Regions from separate parts of the Bombilactobacillus sp. ESL1092 genome, predicted to be linked through region 3. Evidence: riboswitches for the same ligand, from Rfam matches in the RefSeq annotation. Region 3 holds a riboswitch; each other region holds the start of a gene.
What was found. A riboswitch is a leader RNA that binds a small molecule or an ion and turns the genes downstream of it on or off. The one in region 3 is predicted to bind thiamine pyrophosphate.
Positions count from the first base shown of each region.

Region 1: linked by a shared signal. The riboswitch ahead of AC3B6Y_RS09120 (SLC5/6 family protein) and the one ahead of thiT (energy-coupled thiamine transporter ThiT) in region 3 are both predicted to bind thiamine pyrophosphate.
Region 2: linked by a shared signal. The riboswitch ahead of thiW (energy coupling factor transporter S component ThiW) and the one ahead of thiT (energy-coupled thiamine transporter ThiT) in region 3 are both predicted to bind thiamine pyrophosphate.

Region 1 covers NZ_CM176594.1:1,887,138-1,890,423, forward strand. The annotation lists gene AC3B6Y_RS09115 (hypothetical protein) at 549-932, opposite strand; gene AC3B6Y_RS09120 (SLC5/6 family protein) at 995-1,699, opposite strand; TPP riboswitch at 1,787-1,887, opposite strand.
Region 2 covers NZ_CM176594.1:1,210,104-1,213,389, forward strand. The annotation lists gene AC3B6Y_RS05455 (C39 family peptidase) at 163-876, shown strand; TPP riboswitch at 921-1,009, shown strand; gene thiW (energy coupling factor transporter S component ThiW) at 1,162-1,671, shown strand; gene cbpA (cyclic di-AMP binding protein CbpA) at 1,745-2,410, opposite strand; gene AC3B6Y_RS05470 (hypothetical protein) at 2,425-2,568, opposite strand; gene AC3B6Y_RS05475 (L-lactate dehydrogenase) at 2,723-3,286, opposite strand, start outside.
Region 3 covers NZ_CM176594.1:1,018,446-1,021,731, reverse strand. The annotation lists gene lplA (lipoate--protein ligase) at 1-321, opposite strand, end outside; gene lplA (lipoate--protein ligase) at 349-1,362, opposite strand; gene thiT (energy-coupled thiamine transporter ThiT) at 1,435-2,007, opposite strand; TPP riboswitch at 2,048-2,147, opposite strand; gene AC3B6Y_RS04675 (DUF4811 domain-containing protein) at 2,273-3,010, opposite strand; gene AC3B6Y_RS04670 (MDR family MFS transporter) at 3,013-3,286, opposite strand, start outside.

The DNA of each region.
Region 1 (3,286 bases), 870 kb from region 3:
TGGCTGCTGGACTAGCTTGGCCAATGGCGAAGACTTGCCAATTGTTGATTTTAGTTGATAAAGTGGCCCCGGTTGGTTGCGTGCAATCAGCATCACTACAAGGGTACTGCAGTATTGCCGGAACTAACTTGTAAATTAGTAGCTGATGTCACGTAGTTTTTTGCTTGAACTGGTTGTACGGCTTAACATTAAACAGCCGATTAGGGCAAGTAAGAAGCTGCTACTGGATAACTTTAGTTTCATTTTTAATTTTCATCCTTGTCAAATTAAATTTTATGTTGAAAACTTAACTTGGTCCTTCAGTGTGTGATCTGGCTTTTAATGATATCAACTCCTTTAGCTTTGTTTCATAAAGATTAATTTAAATATAGCATAAATCAGTACTAGTGATTGCAAATAATGACTATTATTTAATTAATTTTTAATAAAATTTAATAGATATCGCAACAACTAATCAAAAATTGAGATTAAATTTGATAGAAATCTTACTTTTGAAAAATGCTACTATTAATTAATGTAACAGCATTAATCATTTAAAATCATACTTTTTACTGAAAGTAGCCGTGATGAGCAGTGCGCTGGTGATGATCACCAGTAATAATAAGGTAGTGCCGCCAATGAAGTCTAATTTTTGCAGCAAAGAGTGCTACAACGCCCACTAACCACCACCAGAAATTCCACAAAAGTTTAGCTTTTCGTTTAATTAAGAAGACACTGACGAGCAAATAAAATGGCAAATAATGGCGTAAAATAGACCCACAAAGTTTAAGAAGTTTGGTATACTTTAAAGAAACATTGAGTGCAATTAATAAGCCTAATATAGTAATACCAATAGCCCAATAATTGACATGGTTTTGCCCTACACAATTATCTCTAACTGGTTGCTGCAGAGTAAGCATCCATAAAGGTTGTGGTAAGGTTGTGAAGATCATAATTAATAAAGCGATGATGCCCAAATTGGTTTGTGCTAGGGTTAGAATTAGTTGTCGCAGACTTAAGGTAATAATCCTAGGACAAACATGGCACAGCTACCGAGAAAGTAACCCAGGACGCTCACTAAACTTTCCTTCACTGGCTGCTGTCCTTGATAGGTATAATCACCAATCAATGGTAGCCAAGATAAGACCATCGTCACGTTGAGTTCTACCGCACTGCCAAAACTGATCGGAGTGAGTTTTAGCTGCTGTGCATGAGGGAAAGAATGTGTCAGCAAAATTCCTGCTACTAAAAGCATCCCGATAGCTAAGAGAATAACTACTAAATTATTGATTCGAAAGAGCCATTGATGGTTCAATAATAGCCAAATAATAATTAATCCCGCTACAATTACTGCCATGACCACTGTATTATGATAATTAAATAACTTCTGTGCCAGACTATTTAAAGCTAATTGTGCATTGACGATCATCACTGCCGTCCAGCCGAGTAACTGTAACGCATTTAAACCAGAGAAAATTTCAACTCCAGCCTTACCAAAGATACTTTGTGTGACGGCAATAGCAGGTTGTTGTTTAATTGCTGAAAGATAAGCTGCAGGTAATAAAAATAAAAAACAGCCAATCAAGTGCCCGATAATAATGGCACTAATACCTTTCCCCCATCCTAAGGGAGCCATTAAGGTTCCAGTAACAATTTCAGCAATTGAGATTGCTGTTCCCAGCCACAATAAAAATAAACTACTCAACTTTGTTTGTTGCATTTTGCACACACTTTCCGAATAAATACTTGGTTGTGGCAATAAAAAAGTATTCTTTTACGATTCAGCAACAATTTCGCAAAAAGAATACTTTCAATTGATCACAATTCCTACGTTTGTCTTAACAAAACAGGTTCGAAGGGTCTGATTTTCATCATTCTCAGCACAGATAGGCTCCCCTTTGCGATAATTATATGTTTACAGATGCTAGTTTATAACGTTTACATAAAAAGTACAACATTTAATTGATATGTATTTGGGCATGAAACCAATGTTGGAAAAAGAATAGATATCCGCAACTTGCTTATCCTGTGTGAAAATTAAGCAAGAAGCTTCTGCTATGTATTTTTTAACAAAGAACGTTACTTTAAATGTTAATAATTGGTTCACTGACTTTATTTGAATATTTAAATGGTGATAAAACTATATTTTTTAAATTATTATGCCTTATTATTTAATAATAGTATTTTTTGACCATATAGATCTACGTTTAAAAGAGCATATATATATATATATATATGGAATCTAATTTCTACAGTAAGTAAAATACATTATAGTAATAAATACTAATTAACTAAACAAAATAATTTGTTATCAAAGCCTTATATATTTAAGATATATTATTATTTTTAATGATTAAAGAATTATTTCGATTTATAATAAAATAATCCATTTGATTAACTAATTGGTTTTAATAATTATAATTTGAAATGAAAATAATTTGTATTAATAAATAGTACTGATGTTTAATGATTAACATATTTAATACTTTCTTTAAAAATAAAAGGTAAACTTATAAGCATCTAAATAATTATTTATTTAGAGCCTTTTTTAACTTTGATAAGTATCAAACAATTTCAAAATTTAAATAACAACTAAAAATATGTTACGTGAAATTTAGATTATTAAACACTTAATCAGTTTTTTTACTGAACGTTGAACAGTTTGTCCAGACTTTAAAACGGCTAATAATCCTAGGACAAACATACTTTGGGTATCATTTTGATACCCAAAATACACAGCTACCTAAAGTATTTTTATTGCATTAACATTAAGTGAAAAATACATCCAAATATATAACCGTGTTCAACGTTCAGTAAAAAAACTGATTAAGTGTTTAATAATCTAAATTTCACGTAACATATTTTTAGTTGTTATTTAAATTTTGAAATTGTTTGATACTTATCTTTCCTTACCACTGGCTGCTGAAATAATTCTTTAATCATTAAAAATAATAATATATCTTAAATATATAAGGCTTTGATAACAAATTATTTTGTTTAGTTAATTAGTATTTATTACTATAATGTATTTTACTTACTGTAGAAATTAGATTCCATATATATATATATATATATGCTCTTTTAAACGTAGATCTATATGGTCAAAAAATACTATTATTAAATAATAAGGCATAATAATTTAAAAAATATAGTTTTATCACCATTTAAATATTCAAATAAAGTCAGTGAACCAATTATTAACATTTAAAGTAACGTTCTTTGTTAAAAAATACATAGCAGAAGCTTCTTGCTTAATTTTCACACAGGATAAGCAAGTTGCGGATATCTATTATACCGCACTGCCAAA
Region 2 (3,286 bases), 190 kb from region 3:
CGTTGTAAGTGGAAGTACTAAATAGCATTTGAGAAAGCAGTCTTCACAAAAATGTTCGCAAATTTTTAAAAATTTGTGGGCATTTTTTGTTTTAACTTTTTTTAACTAGCGAAATTAATAATTATCGTACAAAAAAGCCAGTATCTGAGTATAATTATTTATATGAAAAAAACTACAAAGTTCGTCATATTCTTTTTAGCAATCTTCTTAGTTGGTGGTCTAGGTTATTATTTGTTTATCGCCGCCGATGGTCTGCATAATCCGTTCACTTACCATCAAGAGGTTTTATTAGATGTACCTTACGAAAATCAACTAGAGGATAATCCTTTAAAAAATGGCTGTGAAGTGACTTCATTGTCAATGTTATTGCGATACTATGGTTTTCACGAAACTAAAAATGACTTGGCAGCTCAGATTGACCGTCAGCCTTTTTTGGTAGATGCGACGCACCATGGTGATCCGCGTAAGGGTTTTGTTGGTAATATCAAAGATGGTTATGCAGCTATGGGCGTTTACGTGGAACCAATTAGTAAGTTGTGTCGGCAAATTGTCGGTAACAAATATCAGGTTCACAGTGGCGAAAATTTACAGCCAGCCGATTTAAAACGTTTGATACACCATGAGAAACCAGTTTGGATTTTGGCTACGTTAGATTTTCAACCAGTGACCAAAAATGATTTGCTCAAATGGAAGACGCCTTCAGGAACAATGACCGTCAGTCCTTTGATTCATTCGGTAGTTGTGACTGGTATTGATCAACATTATTTTTATGTAAATGACCCACTCAAGAAAAAAGATCGGAAAGTTCCAATTAAAAAATTATTGCGTTCCTTTACGGGAATGCGAGCTCAATATTTATATTTAAGTCAAAAATAAATTTGGGTGTTCCTAAATCAACAAAAGCTACTATAATGAATTTTAGAAAGTCTACGGGGTGCTAAATAGCTGAGAACATACTCGTGAACCTGATCTAGATAATACTAGCGCAGGAATAGACACAAAATAAGCTGGCAGCTAATTGTTGATAACTGATCTTGAGATAAGGGAATTGTTTTGAGATCTGGCTGAAGCTGATTAGTTCTTGAACTTATTTTGGCTTCAAGATGTTTTTAAGGCTGTGAACCCCCTTCGACTTTAATTCAATAGTTGGAGGAAACAGTGATGACGAAACAAAGTTTGCAGGTCAAAAGATTAACAGTGATAGCATTAATGATTGCGTTGGATTTTATCCTATCACCAATTTTGAGAGTCGAGGGCATGGCTCCCATGTCGAGTGTTGTCAATATCATTGCGGCGGTATTAATGAATCCGTTCGCTGCGACGTTGATGGCCTTGATTTGTGGGTTAATGCGGATGCTATTTTTAGGTATTCCGCCATTAGCTTTAACAGGAGCGGTTTTTGGCGCTTTTTTAGCGGCATTCTTTTACAAAGTTTGGCCGCATTCGTGGGCAGCTGCTCTGGGAGAAATAATTGGTACGGGCATTATTGGTTCATTATTATCTTATCCAGTAATGGCCTGGTTCACAGGATCAGCTAGTGGCTTATATTTATTCGTTTATACGCCCCGTTTTTTAGGCGCAGCCATTATGGGTTCTATTGTAGCTTGTTTATTATTAATTAAATTAGGTAAATTATCTACCTTTCAAAAGATCCAAAAGTTATTTCGTTAAAAAATAAAAAATGAGGCTCGGACCAAAATTGTCCGAGCCTTATTTTAGTATTAAAAAAATTCTTCAATTGACTTTAAGCTTGGGGGAGCTCGTTTAAAATAGTGCCCTTTTGCAAATCATCAATTTCGGCTACGCGAAAGTTGTTTTCTTCTAGTTCATGAACAATTTTTGCTAGCGTAGCTGGTGTCAGTCCCGATTGTAACGTAAATAAATTCCGCCGTACGAGAGCTGTTTTGCGGGCATCCAAGGTTAAGCAACCAGCAATATTAGCATAGCGACTAATAATTGAAGACATAGCTGCTAATTCGCCGCTTTGTCCCGAGGAAATTACCGTTAAGACGTAACTACCAGTATTAATATTCCAGGCTTCAGATAACATATTTAATAATTTAGTATGTGTTAAAATTCCGTAAAAATGGTTGTTCTCGTCTAAAACAGCAATGTAAGGTAAATCTTTAATATTAAAAAAGACTTTAAAAAAGGGAGCGTTCACGGGAATGGTTTTGGTTGCATTCTTGATTAGATAGGTAACTGGTAAGTTCATATCACCCCCACGTGATTTGTGACGGTAAATGTGCATTTTATAAATATTGCCCCGAAAGATTGTTCCCGTTTCATCTAAAATCGGGACACACCGAAAACCAGTATCTTCTAAAATTTGTAAAGCTTCAGCTAAAGTAACTGATTCTTGAACCGTAGTTAAAAATTGTTTTTTTAAAACAAGTGATTTAATCAGCATGATTGTCTCCTTTACTACTCATCGCTGGAAGCAAAATAAGCTGCTGGCCAAAAGGCAACAAACAAAGGTACAATACCTAACCACCAATTTTCTAAAGCAATGCCGCCTAAAACGCATAATACACATAAGACTAATAAAATAATCATGAACTTCTTCATTGATGAACCTCCAATCATTATCTATTACCTTTTATTGTAAAGCCAAGTTCCGGGTTTGACAAATTAATGACGATTAATTTGGCCATAAAAAAAGACTGAAGTGATTGTTACTCTGATTGCTCCAATCTCTGATTCAGTCTTTTGTTTAATTAAATTATTTAATGCCAACTTCTTTAAAGCTATCTTCAGCAACTTTCCGTAATTGCGCTGCAGAATTGTCCATTTTAGCTTTTTCGGCATCAGTTAAAGGAATTTCCAAAATCTTTTGGACACCATTGCGGTTAATCACAGTTGGTGAACTGATGTATAGATCTTGGACACCGTATTGACCGTTCATCCCAACGGATAATGGTAAAACAGTATTTTCATCACGTAACAAAGCTTGGCAGATTCGTGCTAAAGCAGTACCAATACCATAGAAGGTAGCACCTTTAGTATTAATAATGTCGTAAGCAGCATTAACGATGGTATCATTGAGTTCAGCTAATTTTTCTTCGGTTAATTCTGGATGAGTAGCACGCAATTCAGCCATTGTTAAGCCCCCAACTGTTACATGAGACCAGGCAGCAAATTCACTATCACCGTGTTCACCCAAGATATAGCCGTGAACTGAACGAGGGTCAACATTTAATTCTTGACCAACAAATTTCCGTAAACGAGCAGTATCTAGTGAAGTACCAGTACCGATAACCCGTTCTCTTGGGAAACCAGAAATCTT
Region 3 (3,286 bases):
TGCTACAATCGGTTGGGTCATTTTTTGAAAATCACCAAACCGCTCATCTTGCGCATTAATCACAAAACTAAAAGAGACGTTACCTAAGTCATCATACACGGCGCCACCACCCGAAAGCCGTCGGGTGACCGTAATTTGGTGTGCTTTCACGTAATCTAAGTTTAATTCTTCCAAAGTATTTTGATTGCGTCCCACAATAATACACGGTTTTTGAATATAGAACAAAACCAATGGTTCATCAAAGTCCTTATTGTTCATTAAATATTGTTCGGTTGCCAGATTTTCACGAATATCTTGTGCTGGCATGCAAAAATAATACACGGTCCTGCGATCCTTTGGAAAATATTTTTAAGGTGTCACTAGCTTGATCAAATCAGCTGCTTTAATACCGGTAAAATACTGGTCTAAATCAATCGTTTGTAATTTTTGAGCAAGATGATCATAATCATAAGTCACACCTTGAAGTTGTTGTTCTAATTGTTCAACATCTTGTGTACCAAAGAAATCACCGTAAAACTTAGCTTGACTAATCTTGCCTTGCTCAATGACAAACCGTGCATCAATGGTCCCCATCTCAAAGTGTTGGCGATTCTTCACGGTAAACTCGGGTGATTTGCCGTACACCCAATCCCAATTAGCGTAAATGTCTGTTTTTAATTGCGCAATTGCTTGCTGGTCTTGGGCGGTAATTTGGTATTCATGATCTTTAATGTCCGCTAAATCATCAGCTTGAAAGAGACTTAATAACAAAATATCGCGAAATTGTTCCGTCGTTAAATTTTGATACTGTGCATCTAAATACGGCCGAATATTCGTTACCCGACTGCGCACCGACTTAATACCTTTAGAAGCAATCTTATCTTTTGGTACATGCAAGGCTTTTGTCAAGACGTCTAAATCGACATCATACGATAAAGTACCATGTGAGAAAGTTTTGCCATTCTTGGTATACATGGCATTGCCCGAAAACTTTTTACCGTCTATTAAAATATCATTGCGCCCGGAAACTTGTGCCCCAGTTGCCCCTAAGCGGTGTAAGGCGTCAACCAGCGGTTGGGTTATTTTTTTAAAGTCACCAAACTTTTCATCTTTTGCATCGACTACAAAACTAAAACAAAGATTACCTAAGTCTTGATATACTGCGCCGCCCCCCGAAAGTCGTCGAGTAACCGTGATTTGATGTTGACGGACATAGTCGTTATTCAATTCTTCAATTGTGTTTTGATTATGACCAACAATAATACAAGGACTTTCAATATAAAACAATACTAGTGGTTCATCAAAATCCTTATTATTCATTAAATACTGCTCAGTGGCTAGATTATCACGGATATCATGCGATTGCATTACTACATAGTACATTCAGAGCACCTCTCTTTATAAACGTTTTCAATAACATTATAAAGAAATTAAACTCAAATGACTATCTTTAATTTATTTTGTTTTTAAATTTAATAATTTAACTAAAATATTTTTTAAACAGCCAAAGACGATTAACGCAAAAACTAAACTGGCAACTGCACTACCACCATTAACTAATAACGACCATGTCCACGGATTAAATGCTTTGGGAGCATAAGAACCCCACACCAAGACGCCCGCCACAAAATGACAAAAGTATTTGATAAATAATGCAACACTACTACTAACTAATACTGCTGGCAAAATCGATCGGTGTTGTTGAATCCGCTGCTCAATCACAGGTGCCCAAAGACCAGCTAAGCCTAAGACCCCAAAGGCCACAGGATATTCCAATATTCCTTGCCACACATTTAAAACCGAACCACTACTTAAGCCTCGTAAAATCAAATCCAATAATCCCCACACAATACCAGCGATAATGCCGGCTTTAACACCCCGGCGCCAAGAATATAAACACAAAGGAACTACTCCATACAAAATCTCAATTGAGGAAATTCCTAAACTGTGAGGAATATACGACAAAGCCATGGCTAGCGCCACGATAATTGCACCTTCAACCAACGTTTGTAACTTATTTTTTGACATCAAAAAACACTCCTTTTTAACTATCTCGCAAAAAAGAGTGTCTACCACTCATCACAATTCCTACGCTTGTACTAACAAACAGGTTCCAAGGGTCTGAACTTAATCACTCTCAGCTATTTAGAGCTCCCCTTTGCGATGATAATCTGATTTAATTAATTCGAGTGTAACCGAATTGATGTTAAAACACAAGAAAACATCCAAAAAAATAGACTTTTGAGAAATTTCTCAAAAGTCTATTTGGAACATTTAGTTGTTGTCACACAGTTTATTGACCAACTGCTTTTTTAATCAATTGCGTTTGAAATTCTTGCGCATATTGTTTACTCAAAGCTGTCATTTTGGTCTTATTAGTCATTAAACTAGGATCTTTCTTCGCTGCAGCAGCCAATTTTTGTTTAACATAAGCTTGAGCTTGTGTTTTAACTTGCGCTTGACCAGCTGGCGTTTTCATTTGGGCCATTTTCTTTTGTAATTGCTTAACTTGATTCATTGATAAATGTAACCAATTCTTAGGCAAATAGAACGTATTAACCCGTTTAACTAATTTATTATCCATCCCAGAAACGCCAAACCAAATCTTATCCGCATTTGATTTATACTTCCAACGCGTAACCGTCTCTTTTAAAGAACCGTCCTGTTTAGTGGTGGACTTAATGTGGTTATTAGAAATTGTCTCTTCATTAACTTGTGAATGAACGGGCTTTTTCTGATCTGGATCAGTTTTATAAACTTGCACCGTTTCTTTTCCATTAGTACCCACAGTCTTATACAACATTAAGTTCAAGCCATTAGCTGATTTAGCTGGGTAAATCTGGGTAGTTTTACTTTCGGTCACTTGGTGCATACCGAAGTGATTATAATCATTCAAGACTAAAAAGACGAGTGACAATCCGAAAATAATTAAAGCAATAAGCGTAGCGAATGTCCGTAAAAGTGGTTTTCTTAAATAGACAAAACTCATAAAGGTAGCGACTGCACCGATAACTAAAGTTACTAAAATCATGCCTATTCACCCCCCTTTACTACTTTGTTAACATCAACATCTTTAGCCTGGTTCTTTTCTTTTAAGAAGAAGGCCAAAACCACACCAATCACAGCAAAGACTAAGGAGAACATAAAGGAAGCATGATAACCTGCTAAAGTTGCATTTAAGAAGTCATGCTTATATTGGAATGGTGCCGCATGCAATAAATGCTTACCTGGTTGTTGACCTTTAGTAACATTAGTCAATAACGTAATCATAATCGCTGAACCAATCGAAGACGCAATCTGACGTGCC